DNA from 3 places in the Pantoea rwandensis genome. Region 3 is predicted to be linked to each of the others. Evidence: predicted binding sites of a transcription regulator. Region 3 holds the regulator's gene; each other region holds the start of a gene.
The links. The regulator CRP, encoded in region 3, controls carbon source genes, mostly activating them, when cyclic AMP is high. The targets are predictions, from matches to a motif close to ATGTGANNNNNNTCACAT.
Positions count from the first base shown of each region.

Region 1: epd (erythrose-4-phosphate dehydrogenase) is a predicted target of CRP. The motif match lies at 6,415-6,432, and genes of this name have one in related genera.
Region 2: LH22_RS08305 (NupC/NupG family nucleoside CNT transporter) is a predicted target of CRP. The motif match lies at 5,912-5,929, and genes of this name have one in related genera.

Region 1 covers NZ_CP009454.1:1,354,310-1,364,549, reverse strand. Annotated here, with positions in the region: gene LH22_RS06235 (FAD-dependent oxidoreductase) at 1-921, shown strand, start outside; gene argO (arginine exporter ArgO) at 900-1,523, opposite strand; gene mscS (small-conductance mechanosensitive channel MscS) at 1,746-2,618, opposite strand; gene fbaA (class II fructose-bisphosphate aldolase) at 2,808-3,887, opposite strand; gene pgk (phosphoglycerate kinase) at 3,990-5,153, opposite strand; gene epd (erythrose-4-phosphate dehydrogenase) at 5,205-6,224, opposite strand; gene tkt (transketolase) at 6,578-8,569, opposite strand; gene LH22_RS06200 (M48 family metallopeptidase) at 8,843-9,598, shown strand; gene LH22_RS06195 (YidB family protein) at 9,648-10,058, opposite strand.
Region 2 covers NZ_CP009454.1:1,812,417-1,822,656, reverse strand. Annotated here, with positions in the region: gene glk (glucokinase) at 1-643, opposite strand, end outside; gene LH22_RS08325 (thiamine pyrophosphate-binding protein) at 945-2,600, opposite strand; gene mgrA (L-glyceraldehyde 3-phosphate reductase) at 2,814-3,806, shown strand; gene LH22_RS08315 (DUF2502 domain-containing protein) at 3,966-4,322, shown strand; gene LH22_RS08310 (Nramp family divalent metal transporter) at 4,383-5,624, opposite strand; gene LH22_RS08305 (NupC/NupG family nucleoside CNT transporter) at 5,994-7,184, shown strand; gene LH22_RS08300 (LLM class flavin-dependent oxidoreductase) at 7,377-8,465, shown strand; gene LH22_RS08295 (ABC transporter substrate-binding protein) at 8,465-9,448, shown strand; gene LH22_RS08290 (cysteine dioxygenase) at 9,445-10,035, shown strand; gene LH22_RS08285 (rhodanese homology domain-containing protein) at 10,028-10,240, shown strand, end outside.
Region 3 covers NZ_CP009454.1:866,551-876,790, forward strand. Annotated here, with positions in the region: gene LH22_RS03845 (cytosine deaminase) at 276-1,559, shown strand; gene tsgA (MFS transporter TsgA) at 1,651-2,829, opposite strand; gene ppiA (peptidylprolyl isomerase A) at 3,092-3,664, shown strand; gene LH22_RS20020 (YhfG family protein) at 3,763-3,927, shown strand; gene LH22_RS03865 (putative adenosine monophosphate-protein transferase Fic) at 3,917-4,510, shown strand; gene LH22_RS03870 (aminodeoxychorismate synthase component II) at 4,552-5,127, shown strand; gene argD (bifunctional acetylornithine/succinyldiaminopimelate transaminase) at 5,215-6,435, shown strand; gene LH22_RS03880 (YccS/YhfK family putative transporter) at 6,436-8,511, opposite strand; gene crp (cAMP-activated global transcriptional regulator CRP) at 8,570-9,202, opposite strand; gene LH22_RS03890 (OsmC family protein) at 9,506-9,910, shown strand; gene LH22_RS03895 (phosphoribulokinase) at 9,954-10,240, opposite strand, start outside.

The DNA.
Region 1 (10,240 bases), 490 kb from region 3:
ATCGAAGTCAGCAGCACTCTGCAGCTTAGCAATCTCCCCGCCGATGCCGGTTGGCAGCCGCTGCAATCGCGCTGTGCTCTGCTGCTGCCATTAAAAGCCGGTGAACGTTTGCCTGCGTTAACCGTGCAACTGCGTGCCAAACAAACGCAGAAGATGCAGGTTTCGCTGCTCAGCAGTGACAATCCGGCCAACACTTGCGGCGATCGTCACATCGCCAGCCAAACACTCACGGTTAACGATCAGGGCAACTACCGCCTGAGTTTTGATTACCGTGCAGATTGCGATCGTTATCTGTTTATCGCCTTTGAAGAAAATCCGGCGATTGAAGTGGCCCTCACTCAGCAGCGTCTGCCCGGGGTCATGATGGTGTTTAACAGCCTCAATCCACGCGTCGCCAAACGCACGCGACAGATTAACGATGGCGATTACGGCGTCGATGAGTTCGATTTCTGGCTACCGCGCCGCGTGTCGCATCAAATACTGTTCGCCTTCACGCTGGAGACGCCGTTAAAACTCTGGCATCGGGACTATCTGCTCAACGGCAAATTGCGTCCGGAACAGCACACCAACTGCTGGGTGCCGGCACGGGATGACGCTCAGCCAACGGTTATTTGGCGCTGGGAACAGCAGCAACACGCTCGCCAAATCACGCTGTTGTTTGATAACGACTTTGACCATGCGATGGAGACGGTGCAGATGGGGCACGCACAAGCGGTCACGCCGCACTGCACCACGCATTATCGTCTCTGGCTGGATGAAGAGTTACTGATTGAAGTCGAAGATAACCATCACTCGCTGTGCCATCACGCCGTACCGCAGGGGGTGAGCTTCCGACAGATTCGTTTAGAGCTGCTGGCCAGTGCGGGCGCGCTGCCCGCACTGTACGGCTTACATCTGCATCATAACGCGGCAATACCCTGACGCGCCAGCTGGATAGCGATAAACCACATCACGCCGCCCACCAGCAGATTGATGATGCGCTGCGCACGCACGGTGCGCAGACACGGTGACAGCCACGCGGCTAACAGCGCCAGTCCAAAGAACCAGATAATTGAAGCACTCACCGTGCCCAACGCGAACCACTGACGCGCTTCGGTAGAAGGAAGCTGACTGCCGAGGCTACCCAGCACCACAAAGGTATCAAGGTAGACGTGCGGATTGAGCCAGGTCACCGCGACGATGGTGGCAACGATGCGCCAGCGACCTTGCTTCAGCGCGGCTTCTGTCGCTAACGTCACATCGCCCTGCCATGCGCTGCGCAGTGCGCCCCAGCCGTACCACAGCAGAAACGCCACGCCCGCCCAGGTGATCAGCATCAGCAGAATCGGGGATTGATTCAGCAGCGCACTACCACCAAAAATACCGCCGCAAATCAGCACGATATCGCTCAGCGTGCATAACCCTGCGGTCATTAAATGGTAGTGGCGTTTAATGCCCTGATTCATCACGAATGCGTTTTGTGGGCCTAATGGCAGAATGAGTGCTGCCCCAAGGGCAAGTCCTTGTAAATAAACAGATAACACGATGGCGATCCTGAGTAACGAGATAATGCGATGCAGTATAGTGACGCGAGGATATTAGTGGAAATTGAAAGATTTAATCGGGTATTAGAGAAAGTAATAAGATTGATATCAATAGCGAAGTGATGGCGATGAGTGCGCTTTCGGTCGCCATAGATGATGGCCCTTAAGGGATATGATCGGGTTTTGTGGGGTGCACATGAGATGCGCACCGCCACTCATTGATTACTCAGCGCGCTCAGGTTGCTGTTCGTTCTTCACCTGATGCAGATGCACATCCATCTGCGGATAAGGGATGCCAATACCGTTCGCGTCCAGCGTACGCTTGAAGTTCTTCAACAGATCCCAGTAGACGTTTTGCAGGTCACTGCTCTTACTCCAGCAGCGCACGACAAAGTTGAGTGAAGACGCGGCCAGTTCGTTCAGGCCGATCTGGATACCCATGTCTTTCAGCACGCGTTCATCGGCCTCAACCACTTCCCTGAACAGCGCGATCACCTGGTCGACATCCGCGTCGTAGGCCACACCGATAATAAACTCATTACGGCGAATGGGTTCGCGTGAGTAGTTAACGATATTACCCGCAATCACCTTGCCGTTAGGCACCACGACAATTTTACCGTCCGCGCTCTTCATGGTGGTGGAGAAGATCTGCACGTTCTGCACCGTTCCCATCACGCCACCGAGATCCACGAACTCGCCAGTTTTAAATGGACGGAAGGTCACCAGTAGTACACCCGCGGCAAGGTTGGACAGCGAACCCTGCAGGGATAACGCTAAGGCCAAACCCGCTGCACCCAGTACCGCAATCACCGATGCGGTTTGCACCCCGACGCGGCCCAGCGCAGCAATCAAGGTAAAGGCAATCACGCCATAGCGCACCAGCGCCGAAAGGAAATCTGCGACTGTGGCATCGATATGACGCGCCACCAGCACGCGGTTGATGCCTTTCGAAATAATACGCGCTGCCATCATACCGATCACAATGATGACAATCGCTGCAGCGATATTGACGAAATAGCTCAGGATCAGCGCCTGATTTCTTACCAGCCAGCCGCCAGCGTTGTTAATGCCATCGACGACATTTAAGTCTTCCATTTGTTAGCCCTGTTGTTGAGTTTCCCGCAGGAAAATGCAAAAACGGCCAGATTAACTCCGGCACTCCCGTGTACAAGGGTAAACAAAAATGGCATGAAGCGCCAAAAATGGCCTGAATTTCCTCACTATTCCGAATCGAATGCATAAAAAAAAGGCCCTTTCGGGCCTTTTTTGTACTGTAAGGAGAAATTACAGCACGTCGACAGCGTTCAGCTCTTTGAAAGCCTGCTCTAAACGCACAACCATTGAAGCCTGTGCAGAGCGCAGCCATACGCGTGGGTCGTAGTATTTCTTGTTCGGGCTATCCACACCATTTGGGTTACCCAACTGGCCTTGCAGATAGTCTTCGTTCTTTTTGTAGTACTGCAGGATGCCGTCCCAGGTCGCCCATTGGGTATCGGTATCGATGTTCATCTTGATTACGCCGTAACCAATTGACTCTTCGATTTCTGCAGCAGAAGAACCTGAACCACCGTGGAACACGAAGTCCAGCGCGTTGTGCGGCAGGTTGTGTTTCTTGGTCACGTATTCCTGAGAATCACGCAGGATTGTCGGGGTCAGTTTCACGTTGCCTGGCTTGTACACGCCGTGCACGTTACCGAAGGAAGCCGCGATGGTGAAACGTGGGCTGATTTTGCTCAGCTCGGTGTACGCGTAATCAACGTCTTCTGGCTGGGTGTACAGCGCAGATGCGTCCATATGGCTGTTGTCCACGCCATCTTCTTCGCCACCGGTGCAACCCAGTTCGATTTCCAGCGTCATGTCGATTTTCGCCATACGCGCCAGGTATTTAGAAGAGATCTCGATGTTCTCTTCCAGTGACTCTTCTGACAGGTCGATCATGTGAGAAGAGAACAGTGGCTTACCGGTTTTCTTGAAGTGCTCTTCACCGGCATCCAGCAGACCGTCGATCCACGGCAGCAGTTTCTTGGCGCAGTGGTCGGTGTGCAGAATCACTGGCACGCCGTACTGTTCAGCCATCAGATGCACATGGTGTGCACCCGCGATAGCGCCGAAGATTGCCGCGCCCTGTGGCTTGTCGGTTTTGAAACCTTTACCGGCGATGAAGGCAGCACCACCATTGGAGAACTGAACGATGACCGGCGCTTTAACTTTGGCCGCAGCTTCCAGTACCGCGTTGATGGAGTCCGTGCCGACGCAGTTAACTGCAGGCAGAGCGAATTTGTTTTCTTTCGCTACTTGGAAAACTTTCTGAACGTCATCACCAGTGACAACGCCGGGTTTTACGAAATCAAAAATTTTAGACATGGTTGTGTCCTGTTTCGTTACCGTTCATCCCACGAGGGGACGTCGATTTTTTGCCCAGGATGGGCAAGCCTTCAGACGGCGCCGAAGCGCCGCCCCCAAAAATTACTGCTTAGCGCGCTCTTCCAGCATCGCTACCGCTGGCAGTTTTTTGCCTTCCACGAACTCGAGGAATGCGCCACCGCCGGTAGAGATGTAGGAGATCTTGTCTTCGAGACCGAACAGGTCAATCGCTGCCAGGGTATCGCCACCACCCGCAACAGAGAACGCGTCGCTGTCTGCAATCGCGTTCGCCACAATTTCGGTGCCTTTGCGGAAGTTCGGGAATTCGAACACGCCAACTGGACCGTTCCACAGGATGGTTTTTGCTTCTTTCAGCAGTTTCGCCATCGCCTGTGCGGTTTCGTCACCGAAGTCCATAATCTCTTCGTTATCCGCCACTTCGGAAACCTTTTTCACGGTTGAAGGGGCAGTTTCAGAGAATTCCGTTCCTACGCGAGAGTCGGTTGGAACTGGGATGCCGTGCTCGTCACGCAGCTTTTTCGCCGCTTCAACGAAGTCTGGTTCGTACAGTGATTTACCGACTTTGTTGTCGATAGCCACGAAGGTGTTAGCGATGCCGCCGCCGACAATCACGGTATCCGCGATTTTCACCAGAGACTGCAGCACGTCGAATTTGGTAGAGACTTTAGAACCCCCCACAACGGCGACCAGCGGACGCTCTGGGTTGCTCATCACTTTACCCAGCGCTTCCAGCTCAGCAGACAGCAGCGGGCCAGCACAAGCGATCGGTGCGAACTTGCCCACACCGTGGGTAGAAGCCTGCGCGCGGTGCGCAGTACCGAAAGCATCCATCACGAAGACGTCGCACAGTGCGGCATATTTCTTCGACAGGGTCTCTTCGTCTTTCTTCTCGCCTTTGTTGAAGCGAACGTTTTCCAGAACCACCAGCTCACCTGCGCCGACTTCAACGCCGTCGAGGTAGTCTTTCGCCAGGGTAACGGTGGTGCCGTTCAGTTTGTCTTTCAGGTAGTTAACAACAGGCAGCAGGGAGAATTCTTCGTTGTATTCACCTTCGGTCGGGCGACCCAGGTGAGAGGTAACCATCACTTTCGCGCCCTGTTTCAACGCCGCTTCGATGGTAGGCAGAGAAGCACGGATACGTGCATCTGACGTCACTTTCCCTTCTTTCACTGGCACGTTGAGATCGGCACGGATCAGAACACGCTTACCAGCAAGATCCAGATCGGTCATTTTAATTACAGACATGGTGAACCCTCTCGTTGATTCTCATAAGTTTTGCCAGACGCAGTCCGCGTCTTACCTGAAACCGCTTGCGGCCATTGCTAACGTGGTGTCGATCATGCGGTTAGCAAAGCCCCATTCGTTGTCACACCAAACCAAGGTTTTGATCAGGTGGTGACCACTGACCCGCGTCTGTGTGCCGTCCACTATGGCACTGTGCGGATCATGGTTGAAATCTACTGAGACTAACGGTAATTCCGTATAGTCAACTATACCACGAAACGCCCCTTCTGACGCGTTTTGCAGCAAGGCATTGACCTCACAGGCCTTCACGGCTTCGCGTACTGAAACGCTCAAATCAATGGCTGTCACGTTAATCGTGGGAACACGGACAGCGATGGCTTCGAAGCGGTCGTTAAATTTCGGAAAAATACGGGTAATGCCCGCAGCAAGACGCGTATCCACCGGAATGATCGATTGGCTGGCGGCACGGGTACGACGCAGATCGCTGTGATAGGCGTCAATCACCTGTTGGTCGTGCATCGCCGAGTGAATCGTGGTCACGGTGCCTGACTCAATTCCGAAGGCGTCATCCAGCAACTTGATCACCGGAATAATGCAGTTGGTGGTACAGGATGCGTTGGAGACAATGCGGTCAGTTTGTTTAAGAGCTTGTTCGTTAACGCCGAACACCACGGTGGCATCCAAATCATTACCGCCCGGATGCGAGAACAACACTTTCTTCGCGCCCGCCTGCAGATGTGCTTCGCCATCGGCGCGGCTGCCGTATACCCCGGTACAATCCAGCACGATATCGACATTCAGTTCCTGCCACGGCAGGGTATCAATATCGGCCAGATGCAGAATGCGGATGGTGTCGTCGCCCACGAACAGCTGATCGCGCTCCTGGCGCACATCCCAGGCAAAGCGGCCATGGCTGGTGTCATACTTCAGCAAATGTGCCATGCCAGTGGCTTCAGCCAGCTCGTTGATCGCTACCACGGTGATCTCAGCGCGGCGGCCGGTTTCGTACAAGGCACGCAGCACATTGCGTCCGATACGACCAAAACCATTAATTGCTATGCGAACGGTCATCTCACTTCCTGCAACAACAGCCCAAAAAAACGTGCCAAATACCTTGAGCGTTTCGCTGCGTTTTGTACAGGGAATTATTGCCCGCTTAACGTTGCAAAATGATGCCACTGAATTGCAACTGAAACGGTTCAGCTAGAATAAAGCATGCAAGGAATAACAGGAATGATTGCGATCAATTGCGCTGCTGATTATTGGATCTGGGTCACATAATTCGCATGTAAAAATTATTACTTCAGGAATAATTGAACCGTTTCAGGTTTGAGGCGGGAGTTGAAATGAAAAAAGGTGCGCATCAATGCGCACCTTCAATAGCGATAATCACCTGTCGGGCCGCCCTTGATGGCGACCGCTGATTACAGAATAGATTTCGCGGTGTTCACCACGTTCTCAACGGTGAAGCCGAACTCTTTGAACAGCAGTTCTGCTGGAGCAGACTCACCGAAGGTGGTCATGCCGACGATAGCGCCATTCAGACCGGTGTATTTGAACCAGTAGTCTGCGATGCCGGCTTCGATTGCCACACGCGCAGCAACCGCTTTCGGCAGTACAGATTCACGGTAAGCCGCGTCCTGCTTGTCAAAGGCATCGGTCGAAGGCATAGACACCACGCGCACTTTACGGCCTTCGCTGGTCAGCTGGTCGTAAGCGGCAACCGCCAGTTCGACTTCTGAACCGGTAGCGATCAGGATCAGCTCTGGCGTACCTGCGCTGTCTTTGAGCACATAACCACCGCGCGCCACGTTAGCCAGCTGCTCAGCGGTACGATCCTGCTGCGCCAGATTCTGACGAGAGAAGATCAGGGCTGATGGGCCGTCAACGCGCTCGATAGCGTATTTCCAGGCAACCGCAGATTCAACCTGGTCACATGGACGCCACAGGCTCATGTTTGGTGTCACGCGCAGGCTAGCCATCTGCTCAACCGGCTGGTGCGTTGGACCATCTTCACCCAGACCGATGGAGTCATGGGTGTAGACCATGATCTGACGAATCTTCATCAGTGCAGCCATACGCGCCGCGTTACGTGCGTATTCTACAAACATCAGGAAGGTCGCAGTGTACGGCAGGAAACCACCGTGCAGTGCAAGGCCGTTAGCGATCGCGGTCATACCGAATTCGCGCACGCCGTAATGGATGTAGTTACCCGCAGCATCCTCGTTGATTGGCTTAGAACCCGACCACATAGTCAGGTTGCTTGGTGCCAGGTCAGCGGAGCCGCCCAGGTATTCCGGCAGGATTTTACCGAAGGCTTCAATCGCATTCTGAGACGCTTTACGGCTGGCGATTTTGGCTGGGTTAGCCTGCAGCTGCTCGATGAACTTCTGCGATTCGGTTTCCCAGTTCGCTGGCAGCTCGTTGTTGGTACGACGCGTGAACTCAGCAGCCAGCTCAGGATGAGCAGCAGCATAAGCAGCAAACTTCTTATCCCATGCGGACTCTTTCGCCTGGCCGGCTTCTTTCGCATCCCACTGCGCGTAGATGTCTGAAGGAATTTCAAACGGCGCGTGGTTCCAGCCCAGCTGTTTGCGGGTCAGTGCGATTTCGTCGTCGCCCAGCGGTGCGCCGTGCGAATCGTGCGTACCGGCTTTGTTCGGTGAACCGAAACCGATGATGGTTTTGCACATCAGCAGTGAAGGTTTGTCTGAAACCGCTTTGGCTTCTTCTACTGCTTTCTTGATGGCGTCAGCGTCGTGACCGTCTACGCCACGCACCACGTGCCAGCCGTAAGCTTCGAAGCGTGCTGCGGTATCGTCAGTGAACCAGCCATCAACGTGACCGTCGATTGAGATGCCGTTGTCATCATAGAAGGCAACCAGTTTACCCAGTTTCAGGGTACCGGCGATGGAGCACACTTCGTGTGAGATACCTTCCATCATGCAGCCGTCGCCCATGAACACGTAAGTGTTGTGGTCTACGATGTCATGGCCTGGACGGTTGAACTGTGCCGCTAAAGTGCGCTCAGCGATGGCGAAGCCTACTGCGTTAGCGATACCCTGGCCCAGTGGACCGGTGGTGGTTTCAACGCCAGCGGTGTAGCCGTATTCTGGGTGGCCTGGAGTTTTAGAGTGCAGCTGACGGAAGTTCTGCAGCTCGCTCATCGGCAGGTCATAACCGGTGAGGTGCAGCAGGCTGTAAATCAGCATGGAGCCATGACCGTTAGACAGCACGAAGCGGTCACGGTCTGCCCACAGCGGGTTAGTCGGATTGTGGTTCAGGAAGTCACGCCACAGCACTTCGGCGATGTCCGCCATGCCCATAGGGGCACCAGGATGTCCCGATTTGGCTTTCTGTACTGCATCCATACTTAACGCGCGAATGGCGTTGGCAAGCTCTTTACGAGAGGGCATCTTCTACTCCAGGTCGGATTAATGCTCCGCCGCGCTTAACGTATTGTAATTAATCAGTTATCAGGCGAAGCGAGAAAAAAGTCGCACATCAATGTACATGAAAATCGGGGCAAAAGTACATGCGTCGACGTGCTAAATAGCGGGTAAACGGTTGCAATTCGGGGCTTGTCTGCTAGCCAGTGAACAGGATGCACGCTATAACCAAAGCGTTTGAACACCGATCTCAATTTCAGGTGTTTGTTTTCTCTACCTTGTTACGCAAAGGACCTCTCAATGAAAATCCGCGCCACCATTCTTGCTGTGGGAATCGCTTCGCTGCTAAGCGGCTGTGAAGGGATGGACAATAACGCGCTACTGCAATCCGGCGCGCAGGCCTATCAGGCTTATACGTTGAATGATTCACAAGTGAAGCAGCTCAGCGATCAGTCCTGTGCCCAGATGGACAAAGACAACCAGCTCGCACCTGCCAACAGTGAATATCAACAGCGTCTGAACAAAATCGCCGCAGCGCTGGGCGATAATATCAACGGCGTGCCAGCCAACTACAAAGTCTATCTGACCAAAGATGTGAACGCGTGGGCGATGGCCAACGGCTGTATCCGCGTTTACAGCGGCTTGATGGATATGATGACGGATAACGAAGTGGAAGGCGTACTCGGCCACGAAATGGGCCACGTGGCGCTCGGCCATACGCGTAAAGCGATGCAGGTTGCTTATGCCACCACGGCGGCACGCACCGCCGCGGCCTCGGTTGGTGGCGTGATTGGTCAACTGTCGCAATCCCAGTTGGGCGATCTGAGCGAAAAGCTGGTCAATGCGCAGTTCTCGCAGACCCAGGAATCGCAGGCGGATGACTACTCTTATGACCTGCTGAAAAAGCGCGGTGTTAATCCGCTCGGCTTAGCCACCAGTTTCGAGAAACTGGCGAAAATGCAGCAAGGCCAAACGAGTTCGATGTTTGATTCCCACCCGGATTCCGCAGCACGTGCACAGCACATCCGCGATCGTATTGCGGCAGATGGCAAATAATCGACAATAAAAAGGAGCGCCGGTGCGCTCCTCTCTTCCACTTCGACAATTACCGCTTAAACAGATCATCCACCATCGATCCCAAATCCAGCTGGTTGTTGTGCAGACTCTGCTCATCCAGTTGACCTTGCGGCGACATCTTATCGATCAATTGCGGCAACAACGACGCCAGCGTGCCAGATGCACCATTCACATCGGTGCCCAGCTTATCAGCCAGCGACTGCAACTCCTCCTGCCCAAAGGCACTCTGAATCTCACCGCCGCCGACCTGTTGATTACCGCCGGTGCCGATCCACGAACCCAGCACCTCACCGAACCCGCCCTGTTGAAACTTCTGCAGTAGCACTTCGATTCCGCCCTGCTCCTGCACCCAATTCCAGATCGCCTGCAACTGACCCAACTGATTGCCTTGCCCGTTGCCGCTCCCCAGCGAACCCACTAATTCATCCAGAAAGCCCATGGTGACCTCCAAAGATTGAGTAACCGTGATTAACGAAGCGATAACTAACGCTACGCCCAAAAGTATAGCTACAGGGTGCCGATAATGAATTGTCACCTTTAAGTTGTTGAGGCATCAATGCGAGAAGCGTGACAATGGTCTGTATTCACCAGACGGGGCCATTTCATGGTGAAGATGGTCTA
Region 2 (10,240 bases), 950 kb from region 3:
GCTTGAGGTTTTCAGGCTCACGGCTGTCAGATTTGACGATGGCGCGATAGAGATTCACCAGACCGGAGCCTGACAACACGCGCTCTGCCGACACATGACCCAGCTCCGCGCGCAGCACTTCAAGAATCTCGCCCTCTTCTTCGCTGTTCGGGGCGAAGTCAACGTGCCCACCCTCACCCGGCAGGCTAATCCAGCGCTTATCTACGTGCACCAGATGACTCACGCCCAATCCGGTGCCTGCACCGTAAATCGCAATCGGTTTGCCTTCAACCGGCCCTTTACCGCCAAACTGAATCACTTCATTTTCGGCCAGCATCGGAATAGCCATCGACACGGCGGTGAAATCATTGATGATTTCCAGGCTGTCGAATGCCAGATGCTCTTTCATCTCACGCGTTGAGAATGCCCAATCGTGATTGGTCATCTCCACCCAATCACCGGTGATAGGACAGGCAATCGCGATACAGGCATGCTTAATGTCCAGCTTTTGTTCGTCGAGATAAGCACGAATCACTGCTTCGAGATTGTCGTAGTCTGATGTTGAGAATGTTTTGGCCTGGGAGATGGCACCGGTTTCCACCTCACACAGGGCGAGACGGGCGTTGGTACCGCCCACATCGCCGACCAGGGCGTATTTTGTCATTCTTCTGCTGCTCCGCTTGGGTCATAAACAATTGCAGGACACTATATAAGAGCCTGCCAATAAAACAATAACGCCCACCAGCACGATGGGCGTAAACACTTCTGGTGCGTGCCACAGCCTGACAATCAGCGGCTTCACTGTATAGAGGCAACTTTCCGAAACTGCGGACTTATCACGCCTGGCGTTATCGTCGTAGCCTCACGGGAATCGGACGGTGCGGAGAAACCGGAGCGTACCGGGAGTACGTGAGGATTTCAGGCGCCGCCTGGTCTAAAGTGACAAAGCTTAAGCCGGTTAGCGGCTAGCCGCTGTTGCGCTGGTGCAGAGCCGCCGTGACTTTACGCAATAGCGGCGGCAGATCTTGTTTTTCCATCACCACTTCCACCAGCGTCAGGCGACGATGATGCATCAATTGCTCCATCACCGCCGTTAACTGCACCGTTTCGCTCACGCGCCAGCTTTGTGCGGCACACTGGACGCTCATCGCATGTGGCAACGCAGTCCAGTTCCACTGCGCGATGTCGTTATAGCGCTGTTCAGCGCCATGAATCGCCCGCTCAACCGTGTAGCCTTCATTATTGATCAGGAAAATAATTGGCTGTTGCCCATCACGCTGCATGGAACCCAGTTCCTGGATCGTCAGCTGCGCTGAACCGTCACCGATAATCAAAATGACGCGCCGGTCAGGATGTGCCGTTTGTGCACCAAAGGTCGCCGGTAGAGTATAGCCAATCGATCCCCATAGCGGTTGCACCAGCAATTGCGCGCCTGGCGGCAAACGCAGCGCGGCCGCACCGAAGGCGGCCGTGCCCTGATCGGCCAGGATAATATCATCCGGCTGCAGGAAGCGCTGCATCGCCTGCCAGAATGCGCGCTGACTGATTACCGCATCATCGTTTTGCTCAATTTCTTCGCAAGATGCGGTGTCAGCCAACGCCCAATCTGCGCAGTGGCGTTGATAAACGGGCAATAATGCGGCGAGGGCTTGCGCCATGCTAAGCGGCGCAAAGCGTTCGCCACCCACCGTAGCGTGAAACGGTTGCAGGTCGATAACGCGCTCTGCAGGTAATTGCTGAGTGAAACCGGCGGTCAAGGTATCGGTGAAACGCACGCCCACGCAGAACGTCACGTCCGTCTCCTCGATAGCACGGCGCACCTGATCGCTGCTGCCCTCGGCCGCATAAGTGCCAACATAGCCTGCCTGTTGCTCATCAAGCACGCCTTTGCCCATCAGTAATGTGGCGGCGGGAATGGCGCGCAGTTGGCGGAGTGAAAATAGCTGTGATTGCAATTGCCAACGTGAAGCAAGGAAATCGGCCAGTAACGCCACGCGCTGTGCAGGAGCCAGTAAGCGTTCAGCGGCAGCAGCAAAAGCTGTCGCAACTACGGTTTCCTGATGGACATGCGCAACGGGCTGGGCATCAGGCACCGTAATCTCCGTCGCCGCAACATCCACCGCCAGCAGCAGATAGCCGGGCCGGTGTTGGTCAAGCGCTTCCGCTATCACGCGGTCAATTTCTTCAGCTGCATTCTCCGCAGTTAGCACCGCGCTGGCGGTACTGACCTCTTGTGCCATGCGCAGGAAATGATGGAAGTCGCCATCACCCAGTGAATGATGTACACAGTCACCTTGCTGTTGCGCACGACTGGCTGGCGCGCCAACAATATGAATAACCGGGACATATTCGGCATAGCTGCCCGCAATCCCATTGATCGCACTCAGTTCACCCACACCAAAAGTGGTGAGCAATGCAGCAGCGCCGTTGCAACGACCGTAGCCATCCGCCGCGTATGCGGCATTGAGTTCATTGGCGCAGCCGACCCAGGCAATCTCGGGGTGCGCGATAACGCTGTCGAGAAATTGCAGATTGTAATCACCCGGCACACCGAACAGATGACGGATACCAGCTTGCTGTAAACGGTGCAGTAAATAGTCGCCAACGTTGAGGGTTTTCATCGACAGCTCCTTCTTAAGGGGATGATCGAAGTATCAGCGATGTGGCTGAATTGGCGAGATTTTCACCATCAGCGCATGGTGATTTGTGGCAAGCAATCGTTACGACGACAGAAAATTCTGTAAGTTGCGATCTTCGGCGCGTTTCGGCTTAGTGTAAACGCATACACTGCTATGCTGATGTCACTTTCTCCCTAATTGAGACAGGAACGCTGCATGTCTGTATTTCCTCACCCCGAACGTTATCAACAGATGCAATATCGTCGTAGTGGCCGTACCGGCCTGAAATTGCCGGCCATTTCGCTCGGTTTATGGCACAACTTTGGCGACAGCACGCGCGTTGATAACAGCCGTGAATTACTGCGCCACGCCTTTGATCGCGGCATCACGCACTTCGACCTCGCCAATAACTACGGACCCCCGCCGGGTTCCGCCGAATCCAATTTTGGTCGCATTTTGCGTGAGGATTTTGCCGGATTGCGCGATGAGTTGGTGATTTCCACCAAAGCCGGTTACACCATGTGGGACGGCCCTTACGGCGACTGGGGCTCACGCAAGTATCTGATTTCCAGTCTGGATCAGAGCCTCAAGCGCATGGGGCTGGAGTATGTCGATATCTTCTACCACCATCGCCCTGACCCGGAGACGCCGCTGGAAGAGACCATGCGTGCGCTGGATCAGGTGGTGCGTCAGGGTAAAGCGCTGTATGCCGCCATTTCCAATTATCCGGCAGATAAAGCAGCCGAAGCGATCGCCATTCTGCGCGATCTGGGCACCCCTTGCCTGATTCATCAGCCGAAATATTCCATGTTCGAACGTGCACCGGAAGAGCAAGGTTTACTGGATGTGCTAGGTGATAATGGCGTCGGCTGCATCGCTTTCTCTCCGCTGGCCGGCGGCGTGTTGACCGATCGCTATCTGCAAGGCATCCCGGAGGATTCGCGTGCCGCCAGCGGCAGTCAATTCCTCAATGAGAGCCAGTTGACGCAAGAGAAGATGGAAAAAGTGCGTAAGCTACAGGCCATCGCGCAACAGCGTGGGCAGAAGCTGGCGCAAATGGCGCTGAGCTGGGTGCTACGTGATGCGCGTGTGACTTCGGTGCTGATTGGTGCGAGTAAAACTACGCAAATTGATGATGCCGTTGAGATGCTAAGCCAGCCCATGCTGACAACTGAAGAGATCGAAGCGATTCATAACATATTAGTGTAAACGCTTACCTACCCGGCTCATGCCGGGTATTTTCCGCAGCAGAAAATTCTCAATTCAGATTTCCCGCAACGTTTTCAGACTCACTCTCAAGGCAACACTGGACCGATGTGGCACACTAGCGCAACGGTGGCAGTGATAAGCCACTGAAAAGGAGAAGTTATGAAACGTGCAATTTTGTTTGCCGCCTTGCTGGCAACACTTTCACCCCTGGCAATGCACACAGCAGAAGCCAACAGTGCCACCCTGACGCTGGCTCCGGGTGTCACGCTGCATCTCGGCGATCGCGACCGTCGAGGTTACTATTGGGATGGCGGCCGCTGGCGCGAGCCGCGTTGGTGGAATGACCGTTATCGCTACAACGATCACCGCTGGTGGCGTCATGAAGAGTGGCGTCGCCATGAGGCTTACGAACGTGAGCGCGAACGCCGCTGGCATGAACGGGAACGCCGTGAGCATTGGCGCCATGACCATCGTCATGATGATCGCCGCGACCATCACGATCACCACCATCATTAATATAAAAATCCCGGCTTAAAAGCCGGGATTTTCTTTTCTTCGTGTTGACCAGGCAAAGAGTTACCAGCCGAGCGCCTCGCCCACCAACAGATAGAGATTCAATGCCACTACCAGCACCACTATCAGGCGTCCGGCGTTCTGCATCAGGCGTGAATTGACCATCTCATCGCCCATCAACTCACGGTTGCCGGTAAAGGCCAACAGCGGGATCAACGCCAGTGCGATACCGAAACTCAACAGTACCTGGCTCATCACCAGAATGCGTGTAGGATCCCATCCGGCCCAGATCACGATAAAGGAAGGCAGCATGGTGATAGTGCGGCGCAGCCACAGCGGAATGTGGAAGCGAATAAAGCCCTGCATCACGACTTGCCCCGCCAGCGTTCCCACCACAGTAGAAGACAAGCCTGCCGCCACCAGACTTAATCCAAATACAATGGCTGCTGCGCGGCCCAATAAAGGTTGCAGCGTTAAATAAGCCTGATCGAGGTCAACGATGCTGGTGTGGCCACTGAAGTGAAAAGCCGCCGCCGCAGTCGCCATCATCGCCAGATTCACAAAGCCGGCAATGGTCATGGCAATTGCCACATCCAGTTTGGTTGATGAGTAGCGATCCGCTTTGCTGCCAATGTTACCGTGTTGCGTCAGTGCCGAGTGCAGGTAAATCACGTGCGGCATGATGGTGGCACCCAGCACACCGGCAGCGAGGAACACCGCGTCAGAGGTTGGCAGCGAAGGCAGCGCCATACCGGTGACCAGTTCACTCACTTTCGGCTGCGAGAAAAACAGCTCAACAATATAGGCAGCGGCGACAAACAACAGCAGGCCGCCAATCACCAATTCCAGCGGCTTCTGCCCCCGGCTTTGCAGCATCAAAATCAGGTAGGTGGCGACCCCCGTGAGCACTGCGCCTTGCAGTAGCGAAATCCCCAGTAATAATTTAAAGCCCAGCGCCGCACCGATAAATTCAGCAAGGTCAGTGGCCATGGCGATGATTTCCGCCTGCACCCAGTAGAACCACACCGCCGGGCGCGGAAAACGATCGCGGATATGTTCTGCAAGATTTTTACCGGTGGCTATACCGAGTTTGGCCGACATCAGCTGAATCAGCATCGCCATCACATTGGCCCAGACCACCACCCACAGCAGTTTGTAGCCGTAGGCCGCACCTGCCTGAATGTTGGTGGCAAAGTTACCGGGATCGATATAACCAATCGCCGCGATGAAGGCGGGGCCCAGCAGCGCGAGCTTGATCTTTCTGGCTCCGCGAGCGGCGCGCTCAGCGGTGCGACTTTCTGACATAGTGTGGACCCTGTCCTAACGCTTGTTGACCCGTGCAGCTTAGCGGGCGCTCAAGGCAAGTGAAATTTGATTATAGTTATCGTATTAATAGATGATGCTATGAAGTATAGCCATTGCTATACCTTGCGGTAAAGCCAGTTCTTGCCAAAATGTTTGCAACAGGAATCACTCTACTCCCGGGTTATTTTATAGACAATGTTTTTGTGGATATTTCTTGTGAAGGCTTTGTGAAGACGTTGTGAGCGGTGAGACTATTCTTAGAAATTTGTCGATACCGAATACTTATAATGTGGTTTTGATCTCGTTTTTAAGTAACGCGTTACATAGAATACGCAACAAAATACAACCCTCCTCAAATTTGGAGCCGACATGTCCCATATTTTGCACTTTCTATTGGCATTAGTGGTGGTAGCCGCACTGGCCTTATTGGTCAGTCACGATCGTAAAAGCATCCGCATTCGTTACATCGTTCAGCTTCTGGTGATCGAAGTTCTGCTGGCGTGGTTCTTCCTTAACTCTGAGGCGGGCCTCGGCTTCGTCAAAGGGTTTGCAGGTCTGTTTGATCATCTGCTCAAGTATGCCGCCGAAGGTACCAACTTCGTGTTTGGCAACATGAACGACAAAGGCCTGGCGTTCTTCTTCCTTAATGTTCTGTGCCCGATCGTATTTATCTCGGCGCTGATCGGTATTTTGCAGCATTTCCGTATCCTGCCATGGGTGATCCGCGGCATCGGTACCGTGCTGTCAAAAGTGAACGGTATGGGCAAACTGGAATCCTTTAACGCCGTAAGCTCACTGATTTTGGGACAGTCAGAAAACTTTATCGCGTATAAAGATATCCTCGGCAAAATGTCGCAGCGTCGCATGTACACCATGGCTGCAACGGCGATGTCGACGGTTTCCATGTCCATCGTGGGCGCCTACATGACTATGCTGCAACCGAAGTATGTAGTTGCTGCACTGGTACTGAACATGTTCAGTACCTTTATCGTGTTGTCACTGATCAACCCTTATCGCGTTGATAGCGAAGAAGATCTGCAGTTGCAGGATCTGCACAAGGGTCAGAGCTTCTTCGAAATGCTGGGTGAATACATCCTCGCCGGTTTCAAAGTGGCGATCATCGTTGCCGCCATGCTGATTGGTTTTATCGCCCTGATTTCTGGCCTGAACGCGCTGTTTGACCTGATCTTCGGCATCAGCTTCCAGGGTGTGCTGGGTTATGTGTTCTACCCGTTCGCGTGGGTGATGGGCGTGCCGTCCAGCGAAGCGCTGCAGGTGGGCAGTATCATGGCGACCAAGCTGGTTTCTAACGAATTCGTGGCGATGATGGATCTGCAGAAAATCGCCGGTCAGCTGTCACCGCATGCGGAAGGCATTCTGTCAGTGTTCCTTGTGTCCTTCGCTAACTTCTCTTCTATTGGGATTGTGGCAGGTGCGATTAAAGGTTTGAACGAAGAACAGGGTAACGTGGTTTCACGCTTCGGCCTGAAATTGCTGTACGGTTCAACCCTGGTGAGCGTGCTTTCTGCCGCTATCGCCGGTCTGGTTCTGGCCTTCTGATGTTTAGGGCGAGCTGCGGCTCGCCCTTCTCTTCTTAATTATGCCTTTCTGTTCTATCTCACTTCGATTCCCGCTTATCCCCGCCAATCGCCACTTCCCCGCTAAACGCAAAACCTTTGCACAATATTGAATTTCCTTCACGGTTGCCTGCGCCCGTAGCTTTTCTCCATAACGTCACATCTGGAGAATCGTATGAGCATTCAATTTCTTGGCATGATTGGCCACCGACTGGCTTCCGAGATCATCCCCGCCAGCGGCCCGCTGTTTGATAAAGATTACATCGCACGTTTCGCTCGCGCCCATGAAGAAGCGGGCTTTGACCGTATTTTGGTGGGGTATTGGTCCGATCAACCGGATGGCTTTCTGGTCACCGCCCACGCGGCGGCACACACTTCCTCACTGAAATTCCTGCTGGCACACCGTCCGGGCTTTGTCGCACCGACCCTGGCCGCACGCAAGCTGGCAACGTTGGATCAACTGACCGATGGTCGTCTGGCGGTGCATATCATCAGCGGCGGTAGCGATATCGAGCAGCGTCGCGATGGCGATTTCCTGAATAAAGCCGAACGCTATGCACGCAGCGACGAGTTCCTCACCGTGCTCAGGCAGAGCCTGGAGTCCAGCCAGCCTTATGATCATAAGGGAAACTTTTACCAGGCTGAGCAGGCGTTTTCAGCCATCAAGCCCGTGCAGAAAAAACTGCCGGTGTATTTTGGCGGATCGTCACAGGAAGCCATTGAGGTGGCTGCACGCCATGCCGATGTGTTTGCCTTGTGGGGCGAACCGCTGAAAGGAGCGGAAGAGACGGTGCGCACCGTGCGAGCCGCTGCGGCCCAGCACGGACGTGAAATCGACTTCAACATCTCGTTCCGCCCGATTATCGGTAAAACCGAGAAAGAAGCCTGGGAGCGAGCCGAGCATATCCGCGAACTGGCCGAAAAACAGTTGCAAGAGACCGGCTTCGCCTTTGGCAAACCTAAGCCGCAAAGCGTCGGGGCACAGCGCCTGCTGGCCGCCGCCAATGAAGGCGATCGTCTGGACAAAGTGCTGTGGACTGGCGTGGCTAAACTGGTGCAAGGCGGCTACAACTCCACTGCACTGGTGGGTACCGCCGATCAGGTTTCTGACGCGCTGCTGGATTACTATCGTCTGGGCATCCACAGCGTGCTGATTCGCGGCTTCGATCCGCTGAATGATGCGGTGGAATACGGCGAAGAACTCATTCCGCTGACGCGTGAAAAAGTGGCCGCGCTTAACGCCAATGACAAAAGGAGCGCCTGATGCGTCTGGCTGCACTGTTTACCGGTGTTGCGCTGGCGCTCTCCACACTCAATCCACTGTTCGCCGCTGATAAAGTCACGCTGCGATTGGGCGATGTCAAAGGTGACCGCTTTGCTGCGTTAAAAGCGTCAGGCGAACTCAATAATCTGCCCTACGATCTGAAACTCACGGCATTTGATTCGGGTGCACCTGTGCAGGAAGCCTTGAATGCCGGTGCATTGGATGTCGGCTTCACGGGCGATCTGCCGTTCCTGTTTGTGTTCGCGGCTGGCGCGCCGGTGAAAGCCGTGGGCGCATGGCAGAACAATCCTGACAGTATCGCGCTGCTGACGCGTCCCGATGCCGGAATTCACCGTTTGCAGGATTTGAAAGGCAAGCAGATTGCGGTCAATCGCGGCGGATGGGGCCACTATCTCCTGCTTGGGTTGCTGGAGCGTGCTGGTTTAAAACCAGACGATGTCACGCTGCGTTTCCTTGGCCCTGTTGATGGTCGCGCCGCACTGACTTCAGGAGCCGTATCGGCCTGGGCGCCATGGGAACCTTATATCGCTACCTCCACTGCTGTAGATGGCACGGTGCGCGTTGCTGACGGCGGCGGCAAAGGCATTATGTCGGGTTATTCGTATGCGCTGGCGCGTGACGAGGCCTTACATGATGCCGGTAAGCTTAAAGCGATTGCCGATCTACTGGCGCGTCTGGCTAAGGCACAAATCTGGGCGCAGCAACATCCGCAGGAGTTTGCCAGCGTGCTGGGTAAGACACTGAATATGCCCACCAATATCACCAGCAGCTGGATTGCTGATGCACGTATTCGTCCACTGGTGTTTGATGCCAGCCTGATCCCCACCCTGCAAAAATCGGCTGACTTCTTCCATCGCTATCAGGTGCTGCCGAAAGCGATCGATGTCAGTAAAGCCTTTGATTTTAGTTTGTCGGCTCAGGCCAATCAGGTTGCCAAAAGCGCGCCGGGAGATAAATCATGAGTGCCAATCAGCATCATCGTTTACGCGATTTTGTCGGCAATCTGGCTACGTTACTCGACCAGAATCCCGATGAAGCCACCATTTTGCAACAGGGTAGCGTTTGGCTCGGAGAGTTAATCCAGCATGATGACTGGCTGGACGAGGCTTATACCCAGCCACATCCCGAACACTATCAGCAATATCTGCTGTATGCCGATGCCCGACAGCGCTTTTCAGTCGTGAGCTTCGTGTGGGGGCCGGGCCAGCAAACCCCGATTCACGACCATCGCGTATGGGGATTAATTGGCATGCTACGCGGTGCGGAGATATCACAATCCTGGCAGCCCGGGCCAAACGGCTTGCAGCCGGAAGGTGCACCAATACGCCTTGATCCCGGCAGCGTTGAAGCCGTCTCTCCCACCGTGGGCGATATTCATCGCGTCAGCAATGCCTATGACGATCGCGTCTCAATCAGCATCCACGTGTATGGCGCCAATATCGGCGCGGTAAAACGCGCGGTGTACCGCGAAGACGGCAGTGAAAAACAGTTTATCTCCGGTTACAGCAACCGTTACTTACCGAACATTTGGGATCTATCACATGAGTAAACCCGCATTCCCTTTCCGTCAGGCGACGGACATTCTTGAGTCACTGCGTCAACAGCAGGAAGTGGCGATTGTTGATGTCCGCGACGAAGCGCTGTTTGCCACCGGTCATCCGCTGTTTGCGGTCAATATCCCGCTTTCCAAACTGGAACTGGAACTACTGGATCGCATCCCGCAATTGACGACAGCTATCACGCTATATGATAAC
Region 3 (10,240 bases):
ATTGCGGTATCTGCGCTTACGATAGCGCGCTACATCAGGCGCTTATTGATGCACATCAAGCGCACCCTCATATACCTATTTTGAGGTATGTAATTGATTTTGAACGAAATAGATAAGTGACTTATTTGGTTGAATATTGTGCAGAACGGGTCACTGCCGATGGCGCCGTGAAAAGTCACTCGCTGGTTCGCCAATAATGACATCCGAAAAATCGATGACGCTGACAGACAGTTTTTCGTGCTAGCTTAACCTGTTGCTTTGAACAGGAGGATGGCATGGCGAACCGGTCACTGAAGTGGATCAACAATCTGCGCTTAGCGGGCCAGCAGGGCTTGTGGCAAATGGAAATCAACGGTGGAAAAATTGCGGCGATACGTCCCCAGCCACCGCAAATCGTGGATCAGAGTGACGCACTGGACGCCGAAGGAGGGCTGGCGAGTGCGCCGTTTATCGAACCGCACATTCACCTCGACACCACGCAAACTGCCGGGCAGCCTGCCTGGAATCAGTCCGGCACCCTGTTTGAAGGTATTGAACGCTGGGCGGAGCGCAAAGCGCTGCTCAGCCATGACGATGTCAAACAGCGCGCACAGCAGACGCTGAAGTGGCAAATTGCCAACGGTATCCAGCATGTGCGTACCCACGTTGATGTTTCCGATCCCACTCTCACCGCGCTGAAAGCGATGCTGGAAGTGAAAGCGGAAATGGCGCCGTGGATCGATATTCAAATCGTGGCGTTTCCGCAGGAGGGAATTCTTTCCTATCCCAACGGCGAAGCGCTGCTGGAAGAGGCATTGCGTCTCGGCGCCGATGTGGTGGGTGCCATCCCGCACTTCGAGTTCACACGCGAGTATGGTGTGGAATCGCTGCATAAAACCTTCGCGCTCGCCAACCGTTATGACCGCATGGTGGATGTACACTGTGATGAGATCGATGATGAGCAATCGCGCTTTGTCGAAACCGTGGCGGCGCTGGCGCATCGTGATGGCAATGGCGAACGCGTAACCGCCAGCCACACCACGGCGATGCACTCCTATAACAACGCCTACACCTCGCGATTATTCCGCTTGCTGAAGCTGTCGAAGATTCACTTTGTGGCTAATCCGCTGGTGAACATTCATTTGCAGGGACGTTTTGATAGCTACCCCAAACGTCGCGGCATCACGCGAGTGAAAGAGTTGCTCGACGCCGACATCAACGTCTGTTTTGGCCATGATGATGTGTTTGATCCCTGGTATCCGCTCGGCACGGCCAGTATGCTGCAGGTGCTGCATATGGGATTACATGTCTGTCAGTTGATGGGCTACGAACAGATCGACAACGGCCTGAGTCTGATTACCACCAACAGCGCGAAAACGTTGCAATTGAAGGATTACGGTCTGGCGGTGGGTGACCATGCCAGTCTGATTATTCTGCCGGCTGAGAGTGGCTTTGATGCGGTACGCAGACAAGTGCCTGTGCGCTATTCGATACGGCAGGGAAGCGTGGTGGCGTCAACGCAGCCCGCGAGCAGTGAAATCTATTTGGGCGAGGCGGAAGCGGTGACATTCCGACGATAGTCGCTTAATAAAAAAGAGTGCGCATCACTGCGCACTCTCTTGCTACGGCACCAGGCAACGGAGGCGAACGTTCACCCCTGCACGTCACCGATTAGTGCGTAATATGACCATGCTGGCGATGTTTGGTCACAAAGCCCAGCAGCACACACATCACAAACACCACGGCATACAAGCCATTCGCGGTGGAGAGTGCCGCATGTGCGCCGCCTTTCGCCACAATCGGGCCGGTGACCACAAAGGTCAGCATGGTGCCGACGGTGCCGCAGGTGAGGATAAAGTTCACCAGCTTCGGCGAAGAGACTTTGGTTTGCAGCGAACCGAGGGTGATGATGGTGGTGTAAATGGCGCTGGAGCTGAAGCCGAGAATCATGATGATCCAGTGCAGCATGCTGGCGTCGTTCGTGGTGACAAACCAGTACATCAGGCCCGTCGCTAATGCGGCTAGCACCATCAGGATGCGCTGTAGATCGAAGAAGCGCAGCAGGAAGCTGAACACCCACATGCCGACCATGTACGCGGTCCAGAAGTTACCCACCAACTGACCGGCTGCCGCAATGTCCATACCCATCGATTTGGTCGCATACTCTGGCACCCAAGAGATAAAGCCCAGCTGACCAAGGATGTAGCACAGCGCCGCGATCGACAGGAACAGCACGCCAATGCCCCATTTCTCTTTCTCGCCACCTTGTACGGCAGCTTCGCTTTTCAGTTCCGGGAATTCCACCATCAACGTCAGAACGAAGATGGCGATGTAAATGACGCCGATGCAGGCATATACCCAGTACCATGGCAGCATGCGCGCCAGTAACACACCGGCGATAATCGGGAAAATGGTACCGGCCATGCTGAAGAACGAGTCGGTAAACAGCAGGCGGGAGCCACGCTGACGGCCATCGTACAGATGGGTAATCAGGAAGGTACCGATCGACATGGTTATACCGCTGACCACACCGAGCACAAACATGCACAGTGAGAAGACGGTCAGGTTATGGCTGGTCATCAGGCCTGCCACCGCGAGGATCATCAGCACAAAGCCAAAAATCAGCTGGCGTTTCAACGGCACAATCACCATCAGCCAGGCGTTAAGGAATACCGCGACCAGGATACCGGCATTCAGGAAGGTGAAAGTGTTGCTCATCTCTGAGATGGGCAACTGGAAGTATTGGGCAATATTATCCAGTACCATACCGGTAACGATCACCAGCGCGCCGGTGAGCGCGTAGGAGAAAAAGCTGATCCAGGTAAGGCCAATGCGATTACGGTTTGTCATGTTCTGAACCTGTGATGCGCCGGGATTGGCAAAAAGTGTCATGAATTGTAAATGCAACTGTGATCTTAATAAACAACGAGTGTAACGAGCGGGAAATATTTCATTAATAGTGTGATTTTCATCACGCAAATGATTGCGTGCCAAAAAAAGTATGACAATCGCAACATCAGCGTAAATATCGGTAAAACGCTGGCTCTTATATAACTTGCTCTTTACAATCGATCTCGTTTTTGAGCTTGCACTTCATGGTAAGGAATCTTTCATGTTTAAACGTACTTTGACAGCGGCAGTCGCCCTGTTAGCGCTCTCTTCTGTATCCGCTTCGGCTCTGGCCGCTAAAGGGGATACTCATGTGCTGCTCACCACCTCTGCGGGCAATATCGAACTCGAACTGAACAACCAGAAAGCCCCGGTTTCGGTGAAAAACTTTGTCGACTACGTCAACAACGGTTTCTACAACAACACGATTTTCCATCGCGTGATTCCTGGCTTTATGATCCAGGGCGGCGGTTTCACCACGGATATGCAGCAGAAGCAGACCGTGGCACCGATTAAGAACGAAGCCGACAACGGCTTGCGTAACCTGCGTGGCACCATCTCGATGGCGCGTACTGCTGATAAAGACAGTGCGACCAGCCAGTTCTTCCTCAACGTCGCGGATAACGCGTTCCTCGATCACGGCCAACGTGACTTCGGTTACGCGGTATTTGGTAAAGTTGTGAAAGGCCAGGACGTGATCGACAAGATTGCTCAGGTGCCAACCAAGGATGTCGGCCCGTACCAAAATGTGCCGTCAAAACCGGTTGTTATCCTTTCTGCGAAAGTCCTGCCTTAATGATTTAACGCGCCGGCGATCGTCGGCGCGTTCTGCTGCTCTCCAGCAAAGCTAAAATTAGCTCTTATACTTAGGGCAAATTGCTTGTCGGAGGCGCCATGACCAGCCAACTCACCGAAAAACAGAAAGCCACCCTGTGGCAACAGCGCCGCATGGCCAGTTATCAGGCCAGTTGCCGTCTTGCAGGCTACGTACTCAGCGATATGACGGCTGAGCAACATGAAGAGCGACTTGAGTCACTGAGGAGGCAATATGGCGGATAACACGCTGGCCGTGCGCGACCCTTATGTCTGGCACAATGATACGGTGCTGAAAAACCGCCTTGATATTCATGATGACGTGCAGTTGCGTAAAGCCGAACTGGCTTTCAGTGCCGCCCGGCTAACCACGCTGGAACTCGGCCCGCGCAGCACCGGCATGCCATGGCTATGCCATATTCATCGCACGCTGTTTCAGGATCTCTACAGTTGGGCAGGGGAGTTACGCAGCATCGATATCTGGCGTGATGAGACACCCTATTGCCACTGCGAATATATTGAGAAAGAGGGCAACGCGCTGATGAGCGCGCTGGAAGATGAACATCAACTGACAAACCTGACGCAGGATGAGTTTGTTGCGCGGCTTGCGCATTACTACTGTGAAATCTTCGTATTGCATCCGTTCCGCGCCGGCAACGGCCGCACGCAGCGCATTTTCTTTGAACAGCTGGCGCTGCACGCCGGTTATCTGCTGTCATGGGATAAGCTGGATCGAGAGGCGTGGCGTACCGCACTGTATGCTGGTGTATCGGGCGATCTGACGCCGCTGACGGCGCAGTTTGCAAAAGTGGTGAGCCCAGCCCGGTAAAATGCGTAGAATAGCGGCGGTTTGACTGGCCTGAGGGCACTATGCTGCTGTTAATTGATAACTACGACTCCTTCACCTGGAATCTCTACCAGTATTTCTGTGAGCTGGGAGCACAAGTCCGCGTGGTGCGTAACGATGCCATCACGCTGGCGGAGATGGAGACGCTGCCACTCACCCATTTGGTGATCTCCCCTGGCCCCTGCACGCCGGATCAGTCTGGTATCTCACTGGACGCCATCCGCCATTTTGCTGGGCGTTTGCCGGTTCTGGGTGTTTGCCTCGGCCATCAGGCGATTGCGCAAGCCTATGGCGCGCAGATAGTGCGCGCGCGGCAGGTGATGCACGGCAAAACTTCTGTTATCCAGCACACCAATCAGGGCGTTTTTCGCGACCTTAATAATCCGCTCACCGTTACGCGCTACCATTCACTCATTGTGGCGCGCGATACGCTACCTGCAGAATTCGACGTCACGGCCTGGAGCCTGCGTAACGGCGAGCCGGATGAGATCATGGGCTTCCGCCACCGTACGCTGCCCTTAGAAGGGGTGCAGTTCCATCCTGAGAGTATCCTCAGCGAGCAGGGCCATCAGCTGTTGGCTAATTTCCTCGACACGTAACTTATGTTTGCCTTCGTGTGATTTTTTATGCATATTTTGTGATTATAATTTCACTTCAGCTCAATAAATAACCCAATGAGGTCGGCAATGGCAGCGGAAAAACTAGCGGTAACCCGGGAAACGTTCGATAACGTGATTTTGCCTGTTTATGCACCTGCGCAGTTCGTGCCGGTGAAAGGCAAGGGCAGCCGAGTCTGGGATCAGCAGGGCAAAGAGTATATCGACTTCTCCGGCGGTATCGCGGTGACGGCTCTGGGTCATTGCCATCCGGCGCTGGTGGAAACGCTGAAAAGCCAGGGTGAAACCCTGTGGCATACCAGCAACGTGTTTACCAATGAACCGGCATTACGTCTGGCGAGCAAACTGATTGCCGCGACCTTTGCCGATCGCGTGTTCTTTGGTAATTCCGGTGCGGAAGCCAACGAAGCCGCCTTCAAGCTGGCACGTTACTACGCCTGCAAAAAACACAGCCCGTTCAAAAGCAAAATCATCGCCTTCCACAATGCGTTCCACGGTCGTACCTTGTTTACCGTTTCTGTTGGCGGCCAGCCGAAATACTCCGACGGCTTTGGTCCAAAGCCGGCAGATATCGTACATGTGCCGTTTAACGATCTGGATGCGGTGAAAGCGGTGATGGATGACCACACCTGCGCGATTGTCGTGGAGCCGATTCAGGGTGAAGGCGGCGTGGTGGCTGCGACGCAGGAATTTATGCAGGGTCTGCGTGCGCTGTGCGATGAGCATAAAGCGCTGCTGGTGCTGGATGAAGTACAGAGCGGCATGGGTCGTAGCGGTAAGCTGTTCAGCTACGAACATTACGGCATCAAGCCAGACATCATCACCACCGCGAAAGCGCTGGGCGGCGGTTTCCCGGTGAGCGCGATGCTAACCACCAATGAAATCGCGTCGGTGATGGCTCCGGGCGTGCACGGCACCACCTATGGCGGCAACCCGCTGGCCTGTGCGATTGCTGAAACCGCGCTGGATATCATCAACACCCCAGAAGTGCTGGGTGGCGTAGAGGCCCGTCGTCAGCAGTTCGTGGATGCACTGCAGGCGATCGACAGCAAATACGATCTGTTCAGTGAGATTCGCGGCAAAGGTTTACTGATTGGCGCAGCGCTGAAGCCACAACACGCCAGTAAAGCGCGCGATATCCTCAATGCCTCAGCAGCAGAAGGGGTGATGGTTCTGACCGCGGGCACTGATGTGATGCGTTTTGTGCCGTCACTGGTGATCGAGCCGACTGACATCGAAGAAGGCATGGCGCGTTTCGCCAAAGCGATTGAGAAAGTGCTGGCGGCGTAATCAGCCCTTCGGACGTAACACTTTCAGCCAGCGGCCGTGATGCGGTCGCTGGCTCCACGCCAGTGAAGAGATGGTGTGCATCACATTCAGGTGTTGCAGGATGCGCTTCACATGCTGCTCGACAATCGTTACCGGCCCTTCATTCATATTCTCCGGCGCTTCCAGAATATTGCTGTCATTGCCTGGCCCATCATACGCCAGCCGCTGCTGACAGCGCTGCAGCGCAATTTCACAGGATTGCAGATAGCGTTCCGCCAGCTTCGGCGTCAGCATGGTGTGCTCACGCGCCAGGATCGTCATCGCGTTGATGTGTTCCACAATGAACTGGCTGTGGGTCACCCACATGCGCATATCTTTCAGGTACTGCGCGTTGAAGCCCGGTTCGCTTGAGGCCTGATTCAGTGAGTTGAAGAGCGCATTGTGCGCCTGATTGACCTTCATGCGCTGATACGCCAGCTTTTCAGGAGACTGCTCCGGCCCCAGCAACATCCGCAAGGCTTCCTGATAAGCCTCCAGCGCATCATGCGCGTTGCTGCGCAGTAATCCGCTCTGCCACTGTGGCCACAGCCAGATCATACCGGCAAAGGCGATCAGGCAGCCCATCAGGGTATCCATCATGCGCGGCAGCAGAAACTGCGCCCCGTTCAGCGACAACAGCTGAAGTGAATACACCGCCGTCACGGTGAAGCCAATCATCGACCAGCCGTAATACTTGCGCGTGACCAGGTAGCTGGCGAGGGTGATGGCCAGCATGAACAGTAGGGTGATCGATTCGGGGACGTCGAGCTGTAGCGATCCTGCGGCGATCAGCAATCCGGCAAAGGTGCCCAGCGCACGGTGCTGGATACGCACCCGTGTCGCGCTGTAGCCATTCTGGCTGACAAACATGATGGTCATCAGAATCCAGTAAGGCTTGGGGATATTGAAGAACAGCGCCAGCGCGCTGCCGAACATCAGCATCACCGAGATACGCGCGGCGGTGCGCAATGCGGCGGACTTGAGCGATAGGTAGCTGCGCAGCGCCGGGAACAGCGGCAGGCGACGCTGGCGATCCGCCATCAAGTCTCGAGTGTATAACGGCTTTTGCGTGCGCAACACGCGGGCGATGCGGCTGAAGTGGTAGTAGCAGAAGTTGCCCACCGGGTTATCAGGATGCTGGCGCGCGATTTTTTCCAGCGCACCCAGTTGCTTCTCCATGTGGAAGCGATCGGGCAACTGATGATAGAGAATGGCATCGGCCAACAGGCGCAGGCGCGCAGAGATGGTTTTGGCATTCCAGCGGATCACTGCTTCAGCGTGACTCTGCTCGACCAGCTTTTGCACTTCTTCCGGCTGGTGCAGGCTCACCGAGATGTGCTCCTGCAAATCAAGCGCCACCTGGAAAGCCCGCGTCAGGCGCTTGTGGCTGTTATCGCGGCTGGCAGAGAGCATGTGCATCTGCTGATAGCAGGTGGTGATCAGGTCAACGGCTTTTTGCTGACGCGCCAGCAACGGCGGCAGCGCTTTCTCGGGATCGGTAAGCTGCGTCAATAGGGTGTATTTGGCATCGCAATAATCCGCCAGTTCCCGATACAGCAGGCTGAGGGTTTCGCGCATTGGCTGCTCTTTCCACAGCCAGAACCAGAACCAGTTAAACAGGCCGTACCACAGCGTGCCACCAATATACAGCAGAGGCGGCACCCACATGGGCATGCGGCCCACCAGGCTGAGGCTGAAGATGGCAGCAATGAGCGTAGCGGGCAGTAAGCGGCCGTGCAGCGGGCTGATTTCGCCGGTCACGCCAATCAACAGCGGCAGCACAAACAGGATCAGCGGTAACGGAATGGCGTCACTGGTAAGAAATTGGATCAGGAAACTGGCGGTAGCAAACAGTGAGCCGCCCACAATCAGGCGTTTAAAGAAGCGCTTATGTGGTGTATCGAGACCCGCCATGTTGCAGCAGGCAGGAACTAATGAGAACAGCAGGCCTTTTTGCAGATCGCCAAACAGCCAGCCTAGTGCCACAGGCAGGCACAGCACCAGCGTTTGCCGCAGTGCGTAGTTGACCTCAGGATGATAGATGATTCGGCGCCACATCAGCTCATCGCAAACAAAAACGGCGCGATGTTGCCATCACGCCGTGGGTGATAAGAAATTAGCGGGTGCCGTAGACGACGATGGTTTTACCGTGTGCGGAGATCAGGTTCTGATCTTCCAGCATTTTCAGGATACGACCCACGGTTTCGCGTGAGCAACCCACGATCTGACCAATCTCCTGACGGGTTATTTTGATTTGCATCCCGTCGGGGTGCGTCATCGCATCGGGTTGTTTCGCCAGATTAAGCAGTGTTTGCGCGATACGGCCCGTCACATCGAGGAAGGCAAGGTTGCCCACTTTCTCGGAGGTGACTTGCAGACGACGCGCCATCTGCGACGAAAGTCGCATTAAAATATCCGGGTTTACCTGAATCAGCTGACGGAATTTTTTGTAAGAAATTTCAGCCACTTCGCAGGCAGTCTTAGCACGTACCCAGGCACTACGTTCCTGGCCTTCTTCAAACAGGCCGAGTTCGCCGATGAAGTCTCCCTGATTGAGGTAGGAGAGGATCATCTCTTTGCCTTCTTCATCTTTGATCAGAACCGCAACGGAACCTTTCACGATGTAGTACAGCGTTTCCGCTTTCTCACCCTGATGGATGAGCGTGCTTTTGGACGGATATTTGTGAATATGGCAATGGGACAGGAACCATTCGAGTGTAGGGTCTGTTTGCGGTTTGCCGAGAACCATTCGCTATTATCCTCTGTTGTAATCGTGCCCAAAATACAGGGGGCAGTTTTCCCTGTCAGGCGGTGTAATCGTAGAGCGCTTCCAGTAAAGGAAAATTATTTCCGGGTGATTCTTAAGCTACGCTTTTGATTCTTCCCGCCTTCGTCTGTGATGACGAAAATATTTTCAGCACTGTTTGTAGCACAGCTTTTGCAAGCTGTCTTCTGTTGTCTCGCTTCAGCAACAGGCGGAAGAGTCTGGATTGCTGTTTATCAAGTGAAAGCGTACTCTGGCGGCAAAACCGCCACTTCAGGAGAAAGAATAATGCAGGCACGAGTGAAATGGGTGGAAGGGCTGACCTTTCTCGGAGAATCCTCATCTGGCCATCAGGTATTAATGGACGGTAACTCGGGTGACAAAGCGCCAAGCCCGATGGAGATGGTTTTGATGGCAGCAGGCGGCTGTAGCGCGATTGACGTGGTATCGATCCTGCAGAAAGGCCGAAATGATGTGGCTGACTGCGAGGTGAAACTCACCTCCGAGCGCCGTGAAGAAGCGCCACGTATTTTTACGCACATCAACCTGCATTTTATCGTTAGCGGCACCGCGCTAAGCGATAAAGCAGTGGCGCGGGCTGTCGATCTGTCGGCGGAGAAGTATTGCTCGGTGGCGATCATGCTCGGCAATAGTGTGAAAATGACGCACAGTTACGAAGTGATTGAGCGATAACATAAGCGGGCGGCCAAACGGCCGCCGCTACAGAATTTCTGGATTATTCAATCCGTTTACCTTCAATCAGCCGCTGCACCAGTGGCGTCATGATTAACTCCATTGCCAGCCCCATTTTGCCGCCCGGCACCACTAGCGTGTTCATATGTGAAATGAACGAGCCCTGGATCATCGCCAGCAGGTAAGGGTAAGCAATGCCTTCCAGCCCACGGAAGTGAATTACCACAAAACTTTCATCGAGTGACGGAATTTCACGTGCGGCAAAGGGGTTTGACGTATCCACCGTTGGCACACGCTGGAAGTTGATGTGGGTGCGCGAGAACTGCGGCG